2 regions of the Nocardia sichangensis genome follow, and region 1 is predicted to be linked to the other one. Evidence: predicted binding sites of a transcription regulator. Region 1 holds the regulator's gene; the other holds the start of a gene.
The links. The regulator HspR, encoded in region 1, represses chaperone genes until heat shock. The targets are predictions, from matches to a motif close to ANNTGAGTNNNNNNNACTCANNT.
Positions count from the first base shown of each region.

Region 2: a site for HspR is predicted at 2,468-2,490, ahead of lon (endopeptidase La). Genes of this name have one in related genera too.

Region 1 covers NZ_JBJZOK010000001.1:274,804-280,510, forward strand. The annotation lists gene ACL03I_RS01420 (FAD-binding oxidoreductase) at 1-421, shown strand, start outside; gene ACL03I_RS01425 (FAD-binding oxidoreductase) at 637-1,806, opposite strand; gene ACL03I_RS01430 (heat shock protein transcriptional repressor HspR) at 2,338-2,757, opposite strand; gene dnaJ (molecular chaperone DnaJ) at 2,757-3,917, opposite strand; gene grpE (nucleotide exchange factor GrpE) at 3,942-4,601, opposite strand; gene dnaK (molecular chaperone DnaK) at 4,598-5,707, opposite strand, start outside.
Region 2 covers NZ_JBJZOK010000016.1:159,040-164,746, forward strand. The annotation lists gene lon (endopeptidase La) at 63-2,390, opposite strand; gene ACL03I_RS22675 (DUF445 domain-containing protein) at 2,660-4,015, shown strand; gene ACL03I_RS22680 (TIGR03084 family metal-binding protein) at 4,128-4,919, shown strand; gene ACL03I_RS22685 (hypothetical protein) at 5,267-5,707, shown strand, end outside.

The DNA.
Region 1 (5,707 bases):
GATGATCGCGGGCGGTACGGGATTGGCGCCCATGCGCGCTCAGATCCTCGAGCTGGCGCGCAAGCCGTCGCCGCCGCCCACCTACCTCTTCGTCGGGGGGCGTTCCCCCCGCGACCTGTACGCCTCGGACATGCTCTACCTGCTGGCCGCCGAATTGCCTTGGCTAACGGTGATTCCGGTGGTGGAGAACCCGGAGGATCCGAGCTGGGTCGACGACTGGTACGAGCAGTCCCGCGTCGACATCGGCTTCGCACCCGACGACCTGCTCTACGGCACCCTCGCCGAAGTCCTCGGCTCCCACGGCGCTTTCCTCGAACACCAAGTACTCGTCTGCGGCTCCCCGGCCATGGTCCAAACCACGGTCGACCGCCTCCTCGAAACCGGAACTCCGCCGGAGCGAATCCAGTTCGAGGGGCTCTGACCGATCAGCAGATCGATACAGCAGCCGTAGTATTGCCACCATCGGATATCCCGAGGCTGCAACAACGGCGAGCCCCTGGGAGCGCGGTCATCACCTGACGCCCGGCGCACCGCAACCACGTCTTTCGAGCGAAGCGAGACCGAGCATCCGCCGTTCGCGCCGAAGGCGCGGCCGAACAACACAGCCCGCGAACACCCGGCGCCGCAGGCGCCGGACTAATACAACGGGTCGTGGCGGATGTTCTTCGCCAGGGTTCCGGCTGCCATGAGTCGGAACTTGGTGGTCTGCACCATCGAGGGTGAGCCTACGATCTGCACGTCGCGGTCGGACCATGCGCCGAAACTGGCGACGACCTTGCCGATCTGGCCGGTGACGCGGGGTTCCAGGCCCGGCCAGGTGGTGCGCGGCTCCTCCGGTTCCGGGTACCACCAGGGGTTTTCGTCGTGCTCGCTCACCGGCGTGACCGTGAGCCAGCGGTTGGCCATCGCCAGCTTGCTCAGGGTCTCCAGGTCGTAGAGGTCGCATGGGTGGTGGCCGCCGACGAACAGATGCACCTTCGGATTGGTCCGCCGCATCGCCATCGACATCAGCTGCGCGCGCAGCGGCGCGATTCCGGTGCCGCAGCCGACCATCAGCATCTTGCGTTTGGCGTTGCGCGGAACGCCGAGGCCGCCGAGTGGCGAGCCGAGCAGCCATTGGTCGCCGACGACAGTCTGGCCGACGATGGCCGAGCTGACCCAGCCGCCGAGCACGCTGCGGACGTGGAACTCGATCTCACCGTTGGCATTCGCCGGCACGGCGGGCGAGAGATAGCGCCACATGCGCGGCCGCGACGGAACCTGCACGCTCAAGTACTGGCCCGCGGCATAGCGCATCGGCTGATCCAGTTGCAGCCGGACGACGACCAGGTTGCGCAGCACCTCGCGGCGCTCGATCACCGTGCCGGTCCACACCGACGGCGTGGTCTCCTTCTCCGCCGCGCCGATCATGGTGTCGGAGATGATCTGCAGGCCCTCGTCCCAGGCGCGGTCCACCTCGTCGGTCCACATCTCGGTGCCCGCGAACACTTTCACGGCGTTCTTCAGCGCGGTGGCGACGGCGGCGTAGTGCGCGGGCTGCACGCCGTACTTGCGGTGGTCCCTGCCGAGCTGGGCCAGGAAGGGCAGCAGCTTGTCGGGCTCCTCCAACCGGTCCAGTGCATAGGAGATCGCCTTGACCAGCCGGTCACGCTGGGAGTCCATCGCGGCGGGAAAGAAATCGCGGACGTGCGGGTAGTCGGTGAACAAGATCGCGTAGAACGATCTCGCCAGTTTCTCCGGCCCCCCATCCTCCGCAGCAACCGCCTTGAACGTAGTTCTGATCAAAGCGACAGTGCGTGAATCCATTGGTCTCACAACCCCATTTCGCACTCGTTCACGAACCATGCCGGCGAGTGAGGTGCTGCGGGGCCACTCGACAGCAGCCGATGGCAAGGAGTGTAGGCGAGGTTTGCCAGCAACGGAATCTTTCGAAGGAACATACCGCGCTCAATTTCGTCGAAACGAGGATGCCCAGGGCGACACGCCAGAGAAACCGACTGCAAGACCGGGGATTCGGCACAAAGTCAGTCGTGTGCATACCGAATTGGTAAGGCTCTCTTGTGGAATTACGTCCCGATTGGTCTGTTCTAGCGACTTCAGGGCAACATGGCGTCCATCCGAGGTGGATCGAATCGGGTAGGCCGAACCGGTTACGTAAACTGATCTATGGTGAAAATGTCCAGCTGATTCGACAACGAAATAGATGATGCCGCACCACTTCCGCCGAACATGTTCTGGTTTATCTTCAGCAAATCTTTGTGACAATGCCCGCGCACGACGACGGCCCCGGCGCCGGATCGCGATGTGCGACCGAGGCCGGGGCCGTCGTCGTGCCGGTTATCGTCTGCGCTGACCGTCCTCACGACGATGCCGCGGCTGCCAGACGACCAGCGCGGTACTGCGCTGCTGCGGAGCGAGATCCGGACGGTACGCCGCCCGCGTCCGCTCCAGCTCGGCCGACAGTTCCGCGACCTGCTGGCGCAGTTCCTCCACCTGATTGGTCAGTTCGATGATGCGCTTGATGCCCGCCAGGTTGACGCCCTCGTCCTGGGACAGCCGCTGCACCTCGCGCAGCAGCTCCACGTCCCGGGCCGAGTAGCGCCGACCACCGCCCGAAGTACGTTGCGGCGTGACCAGTCCCAGACGGTCATACGTGCGCAGCGTCTGCGCGTGCATGCCGGCCAGCTGGGCCGCGACCGAGATCATGAAGAACTCGGCCCGCGACCCGCCGGACGCGTTCTTCGGTTCGGAGGACATCACGCACCTGCCCATCCCGCACGTGGGTCGAAGCCGCCGGCCCGTTCCGCCTCCTGGTAGCGCTTCAGCGCCTCGACGGCGTCGTTGTCCAGCTTCTGCGGAATCGCGACCTTCACCGTCACCAGTAGGTCGCCCGCGCCGCCGCCGCGCTTGGGCACGCCACGGCCGCGCACCCGCAAGGTGCGGCCGTCGGCGGTACCCGGAGGCACCTTGACGCCGACCCGGCCGTCCAGAGTGGGCACCGAAACCGTTGTACCGAGGACCAATTCACTGTAACTGACCGGCAGAACCAGGGTCAGGTCGTCGCCGTTGCGGCCGAAGACCTTGTCCTGGCTGACGTGGACGGTGACATACAGGTCGCCCGAGGGCGCCCCGCGCAGCCCCGCCTCGCCCTGACCGGCCAGCCGGATCCGTTGACCGTCACCGACTCCGGGAGGAATCCGCACCGTGATGGTGCGCGTGCGGTTCTGGATGCCGCTGCCCTGGCAGTCGAGGCACGGGTCGTCGATGATCGACCCGCTGCCCCGGCACTCGTCGCACGGCTCGCTGAAGCCGAACGCGCCCTGGTTGCGGCTGACGATGCCGGTCCCGTTGCAGATCGGGCAGACTCGCGGACTCGTGCCCGGTTTGGCGCCGCTGCCGTGACACGTCGTGCACGGCGAGGGGCTGGTCATCCGCAGCGGGACCGTGACGCCCTGGGCCGCTTCCCGGAAACCGAGCGTCGTCTCGGTCTCCACGTCGGCCCCGCGCCTGGGTCGGCTCGACGACCGCGTGCCGCCCCGGTTGAACAGACCGCCGAGCAGGTCGCCGAGGCCACCGTCGGCGGCACCGGCGGCGCCGCCGAAGATGTCCCCGAGGTTGAACTCCTGCGAGAAGCCGCCACCGGTACCGCCGCCGAAGCCACCGCGACCGTAGCCGCCACCCGCGAAGAGCTTGCGGGTGTCGTCGTACTCCTTGCGCTTGGCCGGATCCGACAGCACGGCGTGCGCCTCGCTGACGGCCTTGAACCGCTCCTCGGCTTTGGTGTCACCGGGGTTGGCGTCCGGATGCAAGTCCCTGGCGAGCTTGCGATAGGCCTTCTTGATCTCGTCCTGCGAGGCGCCGGAGGAAATACCCAGCTCCTTGTAGAAGTCCTTTTCGATCCACTCCCGTTGGCTCACCGAGCATCTCCTCCTCTCGCGTCCTTATTGATCGTTCGCGCCGGCATCAACATCCGATGCCTCTTCAGTAGGTTGAACAGCGTTTTCCGTCAGATCGGCTACGCCGTCGGTTACCCCGACGAGCGCGTGCCGAAGCACCCTATCGCCGAAGCGATAGCCTTTGCGCATCACAATGCCGATCACCGGGTCGTGGCCGGAGCCCTCGTGCTGCACGGCCTCGTGCAGGGTCGGGTCGAAAGGCTCGCCCTCTGAACCGAACTCCTCGAGACCCTGCTTGAGCAGCGCGGCCGACAGCTTGTCGGCCACCGACCGCAGCGGACCCGATTCCAGGTCGCCGTGCGCCCGCGCGCGGTCGAGATCGTCGAGCACGCCGAGCAACTCGGTGACCACCGACGCCTTGGCGTTGTCGATGACGGCCTTGCGGTCGCGCTCGACCCGGCGCCGGTAGTTGGCGTACTCGGCGGTCAGCCGCTGCAGGTCGGCGGTGCGCTCGGCGAGCTCGCCGCTGATGGTGTCGGCGAGGGCGTCGTCGTTGTCGATGTCCACGCCCTCGTCCACCTGCGGGGCCTGCGCGGCCGCGGCGCCGTTGTCCGCGGCCTGCTGCCTGACGTCACCGGTCTCCGGATCGATCTTCCGGTTGTCGACGAAGGTGATCGGCTCCTTCTCGAAGTTGTCCTCGGTCACTTCTTCTCCGTGTCGACCGGCTCGTCCACGACCTCGGCGTCCACGACCTGGTCATCCGACGCGGCGCTGGTCGCGCCGTCGCCCTGCGCGGCGGCGTCCGCGGCGGAGGCCTCGTAGATGGCCTGGCCGAGCGCCTGCGACTCGGTGGCCAGCTTCTCGACGGCCGCCTTGACCGCGGCGATGTCGGTGCCCTTCAGAGCCTCGTTCGCCTCGGCGATGGCCGCCTCGACCTTGGTCTTGACGTCCGCGGGGACCTTGTCCTCGTTCTCCTTGATGAACTTCTCGGTCTGGTGGACCAGCGACTCGGCCTGGTTGCGGGTCTCCGCCTCCTCGCGACGCGCCTTGTCCTCGGCCGCGTGCGCCTCGGCGTCCTTGACCATCCGATCGATCTCCTCCTTGGACAGGCCGGAGCCGTCCTGGATCTTGATCGTGTTCTCCTTGCCGGTGCCCTTGTCCTTCGCGGTGACGTGCACGATGCCGTTGGCGTCGATGTCGAAGGTGACCTCGATCTGCGGCACGCCGCGCGGGGCGGGCGGGATGCCGGTCAGCTCGAAAGAGCCGAGCAGCTTGTTGTGCGAGGCGATCTCGCGCTCACCCTGGAACACCTGGATCTGCACCGACGGCTGGTTGTCGTCAGCCGTGGTGAAGGTCTCCGAGCGCTTGGTCGGGATGGTGGTGTTGCGCTCGATGAGCTTGGTCATCACGCCGCCCTTGGTCTCGATGCCCAGCGACAGCGGGGTCACGTCGAGCAGCAGGACGTCCTTGACCTCACCCTTGAGCACACCGGCCTGCAGGGCGGCGCCGACGGCGACGACCTCGTCCGGGTTCACGCCCTTGTTGGGCTCCTTGCCACCGGTCAGCTCGCGCACCAGGTCGGTGACGGCCGGCATACGGGTGGAACCGCCGACGAGCACCACGTGGTCGATGTCGGACACCTTGATGCCCGCGTCCTTGATCACGGACTGGAACGGCGCGCGGGTGCGGTCGAGCAGGTCCGAGGTGATCTTCTGGAACTCGGCGCGAGTCAGCTGCTCGTCGAGGAACAGCGGGTTCTTCTCCGCGTCGACGGTGATGTAGGGCAGGTTGATCGAGGTGCTCTGCGAGGA
Region 2 (5,707 bases), on a different contig from region 1:
GTACCTCCGCCTTCGCTCCGGCCATGCGTGGGCTGAGGACGGACTACGTCCGATCGCACCCATCAGGCGGTCGCCGCGAAGGCAGGCCCCAAGGCAGGCTCGGCGACCGGCTCGATCGCGTAGGCCAGGATGTCGGCCACGTCGGCGACCGGCCGGACGTCCAGCGCGGCCAGCACTTCCGCCGGAACGTCGTCCAGATCCGGCTCGTTGCGCGCCGGGATGAACACCGTCTTCAATCCGGCCCGCTGGGCGGCGAGCAGCTTCTGCTTCACGCCGCCGATCGGCAGCACCCGGCCGTTCAGCGTGACCTCACCGGTCATGCCGACGTCCGATCGCACCTGACGACCCAGCGCCAGCGACACCAGGGCGGTGACCATCGTGACGCCCGCGGACGGCCCGTCCTTCGGCACCGCACCCGCCGGGAAGTGGATGTGGATATTGCGATCAAGCACCGACGGCTCGATGCCGATCTCCTCCAGGTGCGAGCGCACGTAGGTCAGCGCGATCTGTGCCGACTCCTTCATGACGTCGCCGAGCTGGCCGGTGAGGGTCAGCGAGCGCTCGCCCTCGGCGGCGTTCGCCTCGATGTAGAGGACGTCGCCGCCCGCGCCGGTCACGGCGAGGCCGGTGGCCACACCCGGGACGGCCGTGCGTTCCACCGAGTCGGGAGTGAAGCGCGGACGACCCAAGTAGTCCTTCAGGTCGTCCAGACCGATCGTCAGGGCTCCGGCGTCACGCTCGACGTCGTAACCCAGTTCGGGGTCGTAACCAGATCCGGTTTCGCGCTCCGACAGCCGCGTGGCCGCTTTGCGCAGCGCCTTGGCGATCAGCCGCTCCATCTGCCTGACCCCGGCCTCCCTGGTGTAGTCGGCGGCGATCTCGCGCAGCGCTTCCTCGCTGATCGACACCTCCTCGGCGGTCAGCGCGTTGCGCTCCAGCTGCCGCGGCACCAAGAAGTCGCGCGCGATGGCCACCTTGTCGTCCTCGGTGTAGCCGTCGACGGTGATCAGTTCCATCCGGTCCAGCAGCGGGCCGGGGATGGTCTCCATGACGTTCGCGGTCGCGATGAACAGCACGTCGGACAGGTCCAGGTCCAGATCCAGGTAGTGATCGCGGAACGTGTGGTTCTGCGCCGGGTCCAGCACCTCGAGCAACGCGGCCGCCGGGTCGCCGCGGAAGTCCGAGCCGACCTTGTCGATCTCGTCCAGCAGGACGACCGGGTTCATCGAACCGGCTTCCTTCATGGCCCGCACGATCCGGCCGGGCAGCGCGCCGACGTAGGTGCGGCGGTGACCGCGGATCTCGGCCTCGTCACGCACGCCGCCCAGGGCCACGCGGACGAACTTGCGGCCGAGCGCTCGCGCCACGGACTCTCCCAGCGAGGTCTTGCCCACGCCGGGCGGACCGACCAGCACCAGCACCGCGCCGGACCCGCGTCCGCCGACCACCTCCAGGCCGCGGGCGGCCCGGCGAGCGCGGACGGCCAGGTACTCGACCATTCGGTCCTTGACCTCGTCCAAGCCGTGGTGGTCGGCGTCCAGCACCGCGCGGGCGGCCGAGACGTCGGCGCTGTCGGTGGTCTTCACCGTCCACGGCAGCTCGAGCACGGTGTCCAGCCAGGTCCGGATCCAGCCGGATTCCGGGCTCTGATCGCTGGCACGCTCCAGCCTGCCGACTTCGCGCAGCGCCGCCTCACGCACGGTGTCGGGCAGGTCGGCCTGCTCGACGCGGGTGCGGTAGTCGTCGGCGCCGTCGGGCTCGTCCTCGCCGAGTTCCTTGCGGATCGCGTTGAGCTGCTGGCGCAGCAGGAATTCGCGCTGGCTCTTCTCCATGCCCTCGCGCACGTCTTCGCTGATCTTCTCGCTGATCTCGGCCTCGGCGATGTGCGCCTTGGTCCACTCGATCAGCGTGGTCAGCCGCTCGGCCGCGTCGGGGGTCTCGAGCAGTTCACGCTTCTGCTCGGAAGTCAGGTACGGGGCGTAACCCGCGGTGTCGGCGATGGCCGACGGGTCGGTCAGCTGATTGACCGCGTCGATGATCTGCCAGGCCTCGCGGCGTTGCAGCACCGAGACGACCAGCTTCTTGTATTCGGCGGCCAGTTCCTTCGTGCGGCCGTCCGGAGCAGGCGTCTCGACCGGCTCGGCCTCCACCCACAGCGCGGCCCCCGGCCCGGTGACACCGTGCCCGATCTTGGCGCGCCGTTCGGCCTTGAGGACGGCCGCCGGGGCTCCGCCGCGCATCCGGCCGACCTGTTCGATGGTGGCGACCACGCCGTAGGTGGCGTAGCCCTCGTTCAGCCGCGGCGCGAGCAGCACGGCGTCGGTCTTTGCGGCGCGCGCGGCATCGATCGCGGCCTGCGCCGATTCGTCCAGTTCGATGGGCACGACCATGCCCGGCAGCACGATCGGATCGGTCAGGAACAGCACCGGCAGGTTCTGAGGTGTAGTCACGTCTTCGACCTTCCAAAAGTTGAGCGATGCCTACTCAACCCCGGGGTGTGTGGGTTTGTTCCGCCCCGACCGGTCCGTTCGCTGACGGCGAAGTGCCGACCGGTGCGGCCCCCGCTTCGCGTTGACACCCCGTCCAAGGCAATGAGAACGTTGGGGCCTTGATATCTCATACCGGCGGTACCGCCGGATCGGCCTAGGGAGTCCCATCGATGTCGTCGCTCGCCGCTGGCGTGTTCATCGACTGGGAGAGCGTGACCGGGCAGCCGAAATTCGTGGTCGACCTGATCACGTTCCCGATCTTCAGCGCGCTGGCGGGATGGCTGACGAACTGGACCGGCGTGCTGATGCTGTTCTGGCCGATCGTCTTTCGCGGCATCCGCATCCCGGGTCTGCACGTGCTCTATCCGTACTTCCCCCGCCGGGTGCAAGTGCTGCCGACCTTCTCCGGCGACGGCCTGCGCCTCGGATTCCAGGGCTTCATCCCGGCGCGGGCGGAGAAGATGGCCAGCATCTGCGTGGACAAGGCCCTGATGCGGATCGGCAGCCCCAAGGATTTCATCCACGAACTCGATCTCGACGGCATCGCCGACTACATCGCGGTGCTGGCGCGGCAGCAGGTGCGCCCGCTGGTGGACGAGCTGATGTACCGGGAGAACCCGGACCTGTGGCGTACGGTGCCGCGCGCCGCCAAGCAGCTGATCTACCAGCGAGTGGATCGGGAACTGCCCGCACTGTCGCGCCGCGCGTTCGCGTCGCTGGGCGACAACGTCGACCAGTTGATCGGCATCAAGGGTTTCGTGATCCGCTACCTGCAGGACAACCCGGCCATTCTGAAGGACTTGACCACCACCATCGCGGCGCCCGAACTGCGCTTCATGGTGCGCATCGGCTTGCTCGGCGCGCCCTTCGGCGTGCTGCTGGCTCTGTACCTGCACGTGCACCAGCAGATTCCGGTGCTGGGCTGGGTCCCCGGCTGGGTGATCGTGCTGCTCGCCTCGGCGGCGATCGGCGTGATCGTGAACGTCATCGCGGTGAAGATGGTGTTCGAGCCGGGTGATCCGCAACCGAGGTACAAGTACCTGTGGAAGCAAGCACTGCTGGCCAAACGGCAGCCGCAAGCGGCGACCGATCTGGCGCACATCCTGGCCTACCAGGTGCTGACGCTGCCGAATCTGTCCAAGGAGCTGCTGGAAGGCCCGAACGGGGACAAGACCAGGCAGTTGCTGGAGCGCTTGATCGCCGACGAGATCCATCGTCAGCTCGGGCCGACCACCGCACTCGTGCGGGCGGCGCTGGGGCGTCGCCAGTTCGACAACCTCACGGTGGGCGCAGCGGGCGCCGCGGTCGGCTTGGCGCCGACCCTGGTCGAGGACGAGGAATTCACCCGGGAGCAGGCCAAGACCATCGACGAGTTCGCCGCGCGTAAGCTGCGGCGGCTCACGCCAGGGGAGTTCATGGAGATGTTCTACGCCTCCGTCGAGCAGGACGCCTGGCTGCTGTATCTGCACGGTGCGGTCCTCGGACTCGTCGTCGGAGCCGCCCACTTGATCCTTTTCGGCTGGTAGCAGGGCCGGAACCGGCAAGATAAAACAAGCATGCTTGCCTTTTTTTGGGCTCGCTGCGATGCTGGACACGGTGGCGCACGAGGCGGTGGGCCCGGAACCGGCAGGGGCACAGATGGCTGATCTAGAGGCGTTGCTCGGCGACTTCGCCGACGAATGCGCGGACCTGGAACGACTCGTCGCCCCGCTGGCGCCCGCGGAATGGGCGCGCGCCACACCCGCGCCCGGGTGGACCATCGCACACCAGATCGGGCATCTGGCCTGGACCGATGAGATCGCGGCGATCGCCACCGCGGACGCCGCCCGCTTCCAGCAGTTGCTGACCGAAGCCGGACCTCGCGCGCTCACGTTCGTCGACGAGGCCGCCGAGAAGGCCGCGACCGAACCGCCCGCCGAGTTGCTTTACCGCTGGCGGCGTGGGCGCGCGTCGCTCACCGCCGCACTGCGCGCCGTGCCCGCGGGCGCCAAACTGCCGTGGTTCGGCCCGCCCATGAGCGCCGCGTCGATGATCACCGCCCGCATCATGGAGACCTGGGCGCACGGGCAGGACGTGGCCGATGCCATCGGCGTGCACCGCTCGCCCACGGCGCGGTTGCGCACCGTGGCCCATATCGGCGTGCGCACCAGGAATTTCGCCTACACCGTGCACGGAAAGACTCCGCCCGCAGCGGAATTCCGGGTCGAACTCACCGCGCCGGATCGCACCATCTGGTCGTGGGGCCCCGAGGACGCCGAACAGCGGGTGACCGGACCCGCACTCGACTTCTGTCTGCTGGTGACACAGCGCCGCCATCCGAACGATCTGGAAATCTTGGCGCACGGCGACGACGCCGCGGAATGGCTCACCATCGCACAGGCTTTCGCGGGGCCGACGGGCGAAGGAAGGACAGCGGGCCAGTTCGCCTGACCCGCCCACACCCGGCCCGATCCATGCGGAATCGGGAGCGGGCGAGCGCCACACTTGGGTGCGCCGTGTTCATGTCGACGGCCGGACGCCGTTGGCCGGGTGTCTCGAGATGGCAGTCGAGAATGGCGCTCGCCAGCTACCCGAATATTTACCCGCCCGTGCGTTCACGGAAACATCGACGCCATGCACGCCAGGGCGCACCGGCTCGCCCCGGGCCGCGCGCGTTGTGATTCTGCTCTCTTCGATCAGGTATGCCCCTCCACCGCACAGGTAATCTGGTCGGGCGTACAGCTTTCCATGGTGCTGATCGCCTGTGGGGAGCAGCGTCGCAGGGAAAGGAGCGCATCGTGACAGCACACCGACCTGCCCAGGTCGCACGGCATGCCGCCGTCGTGCTCGCCGGTGCGGCCAGCCTCAGCCTGACCGTCGCGGCCGGCGCCTATATCGTCCACCAGATCGCCGATACGCAGCGCCCCGATACTCCGATCGCCGCGCCGGTCACCCCAGCGGCCCCGGACGAGCCCGATCGCGGACGAGGCACGGGCTTCTATCCCGTGCTGACCGGCAACAGCTTCGTCTTGCCCGCAGCGGTTTCCGCTCCGCGTGCCCGCCAGCCGGAAATCGCCGAGCCGCAGGTCGATTCGCCTGCCACACCGCCTGGGCGCACGCCTCTGGGCGGGAAAGTTCGATTCGGTGACGCCTACGTCGGCGCGCAAGTCGCGGAGAGCGCGGCCGACACGGTCTCGATCACCGTGGACACGAACGCCTTGACGGCGCTCACGGGTCTG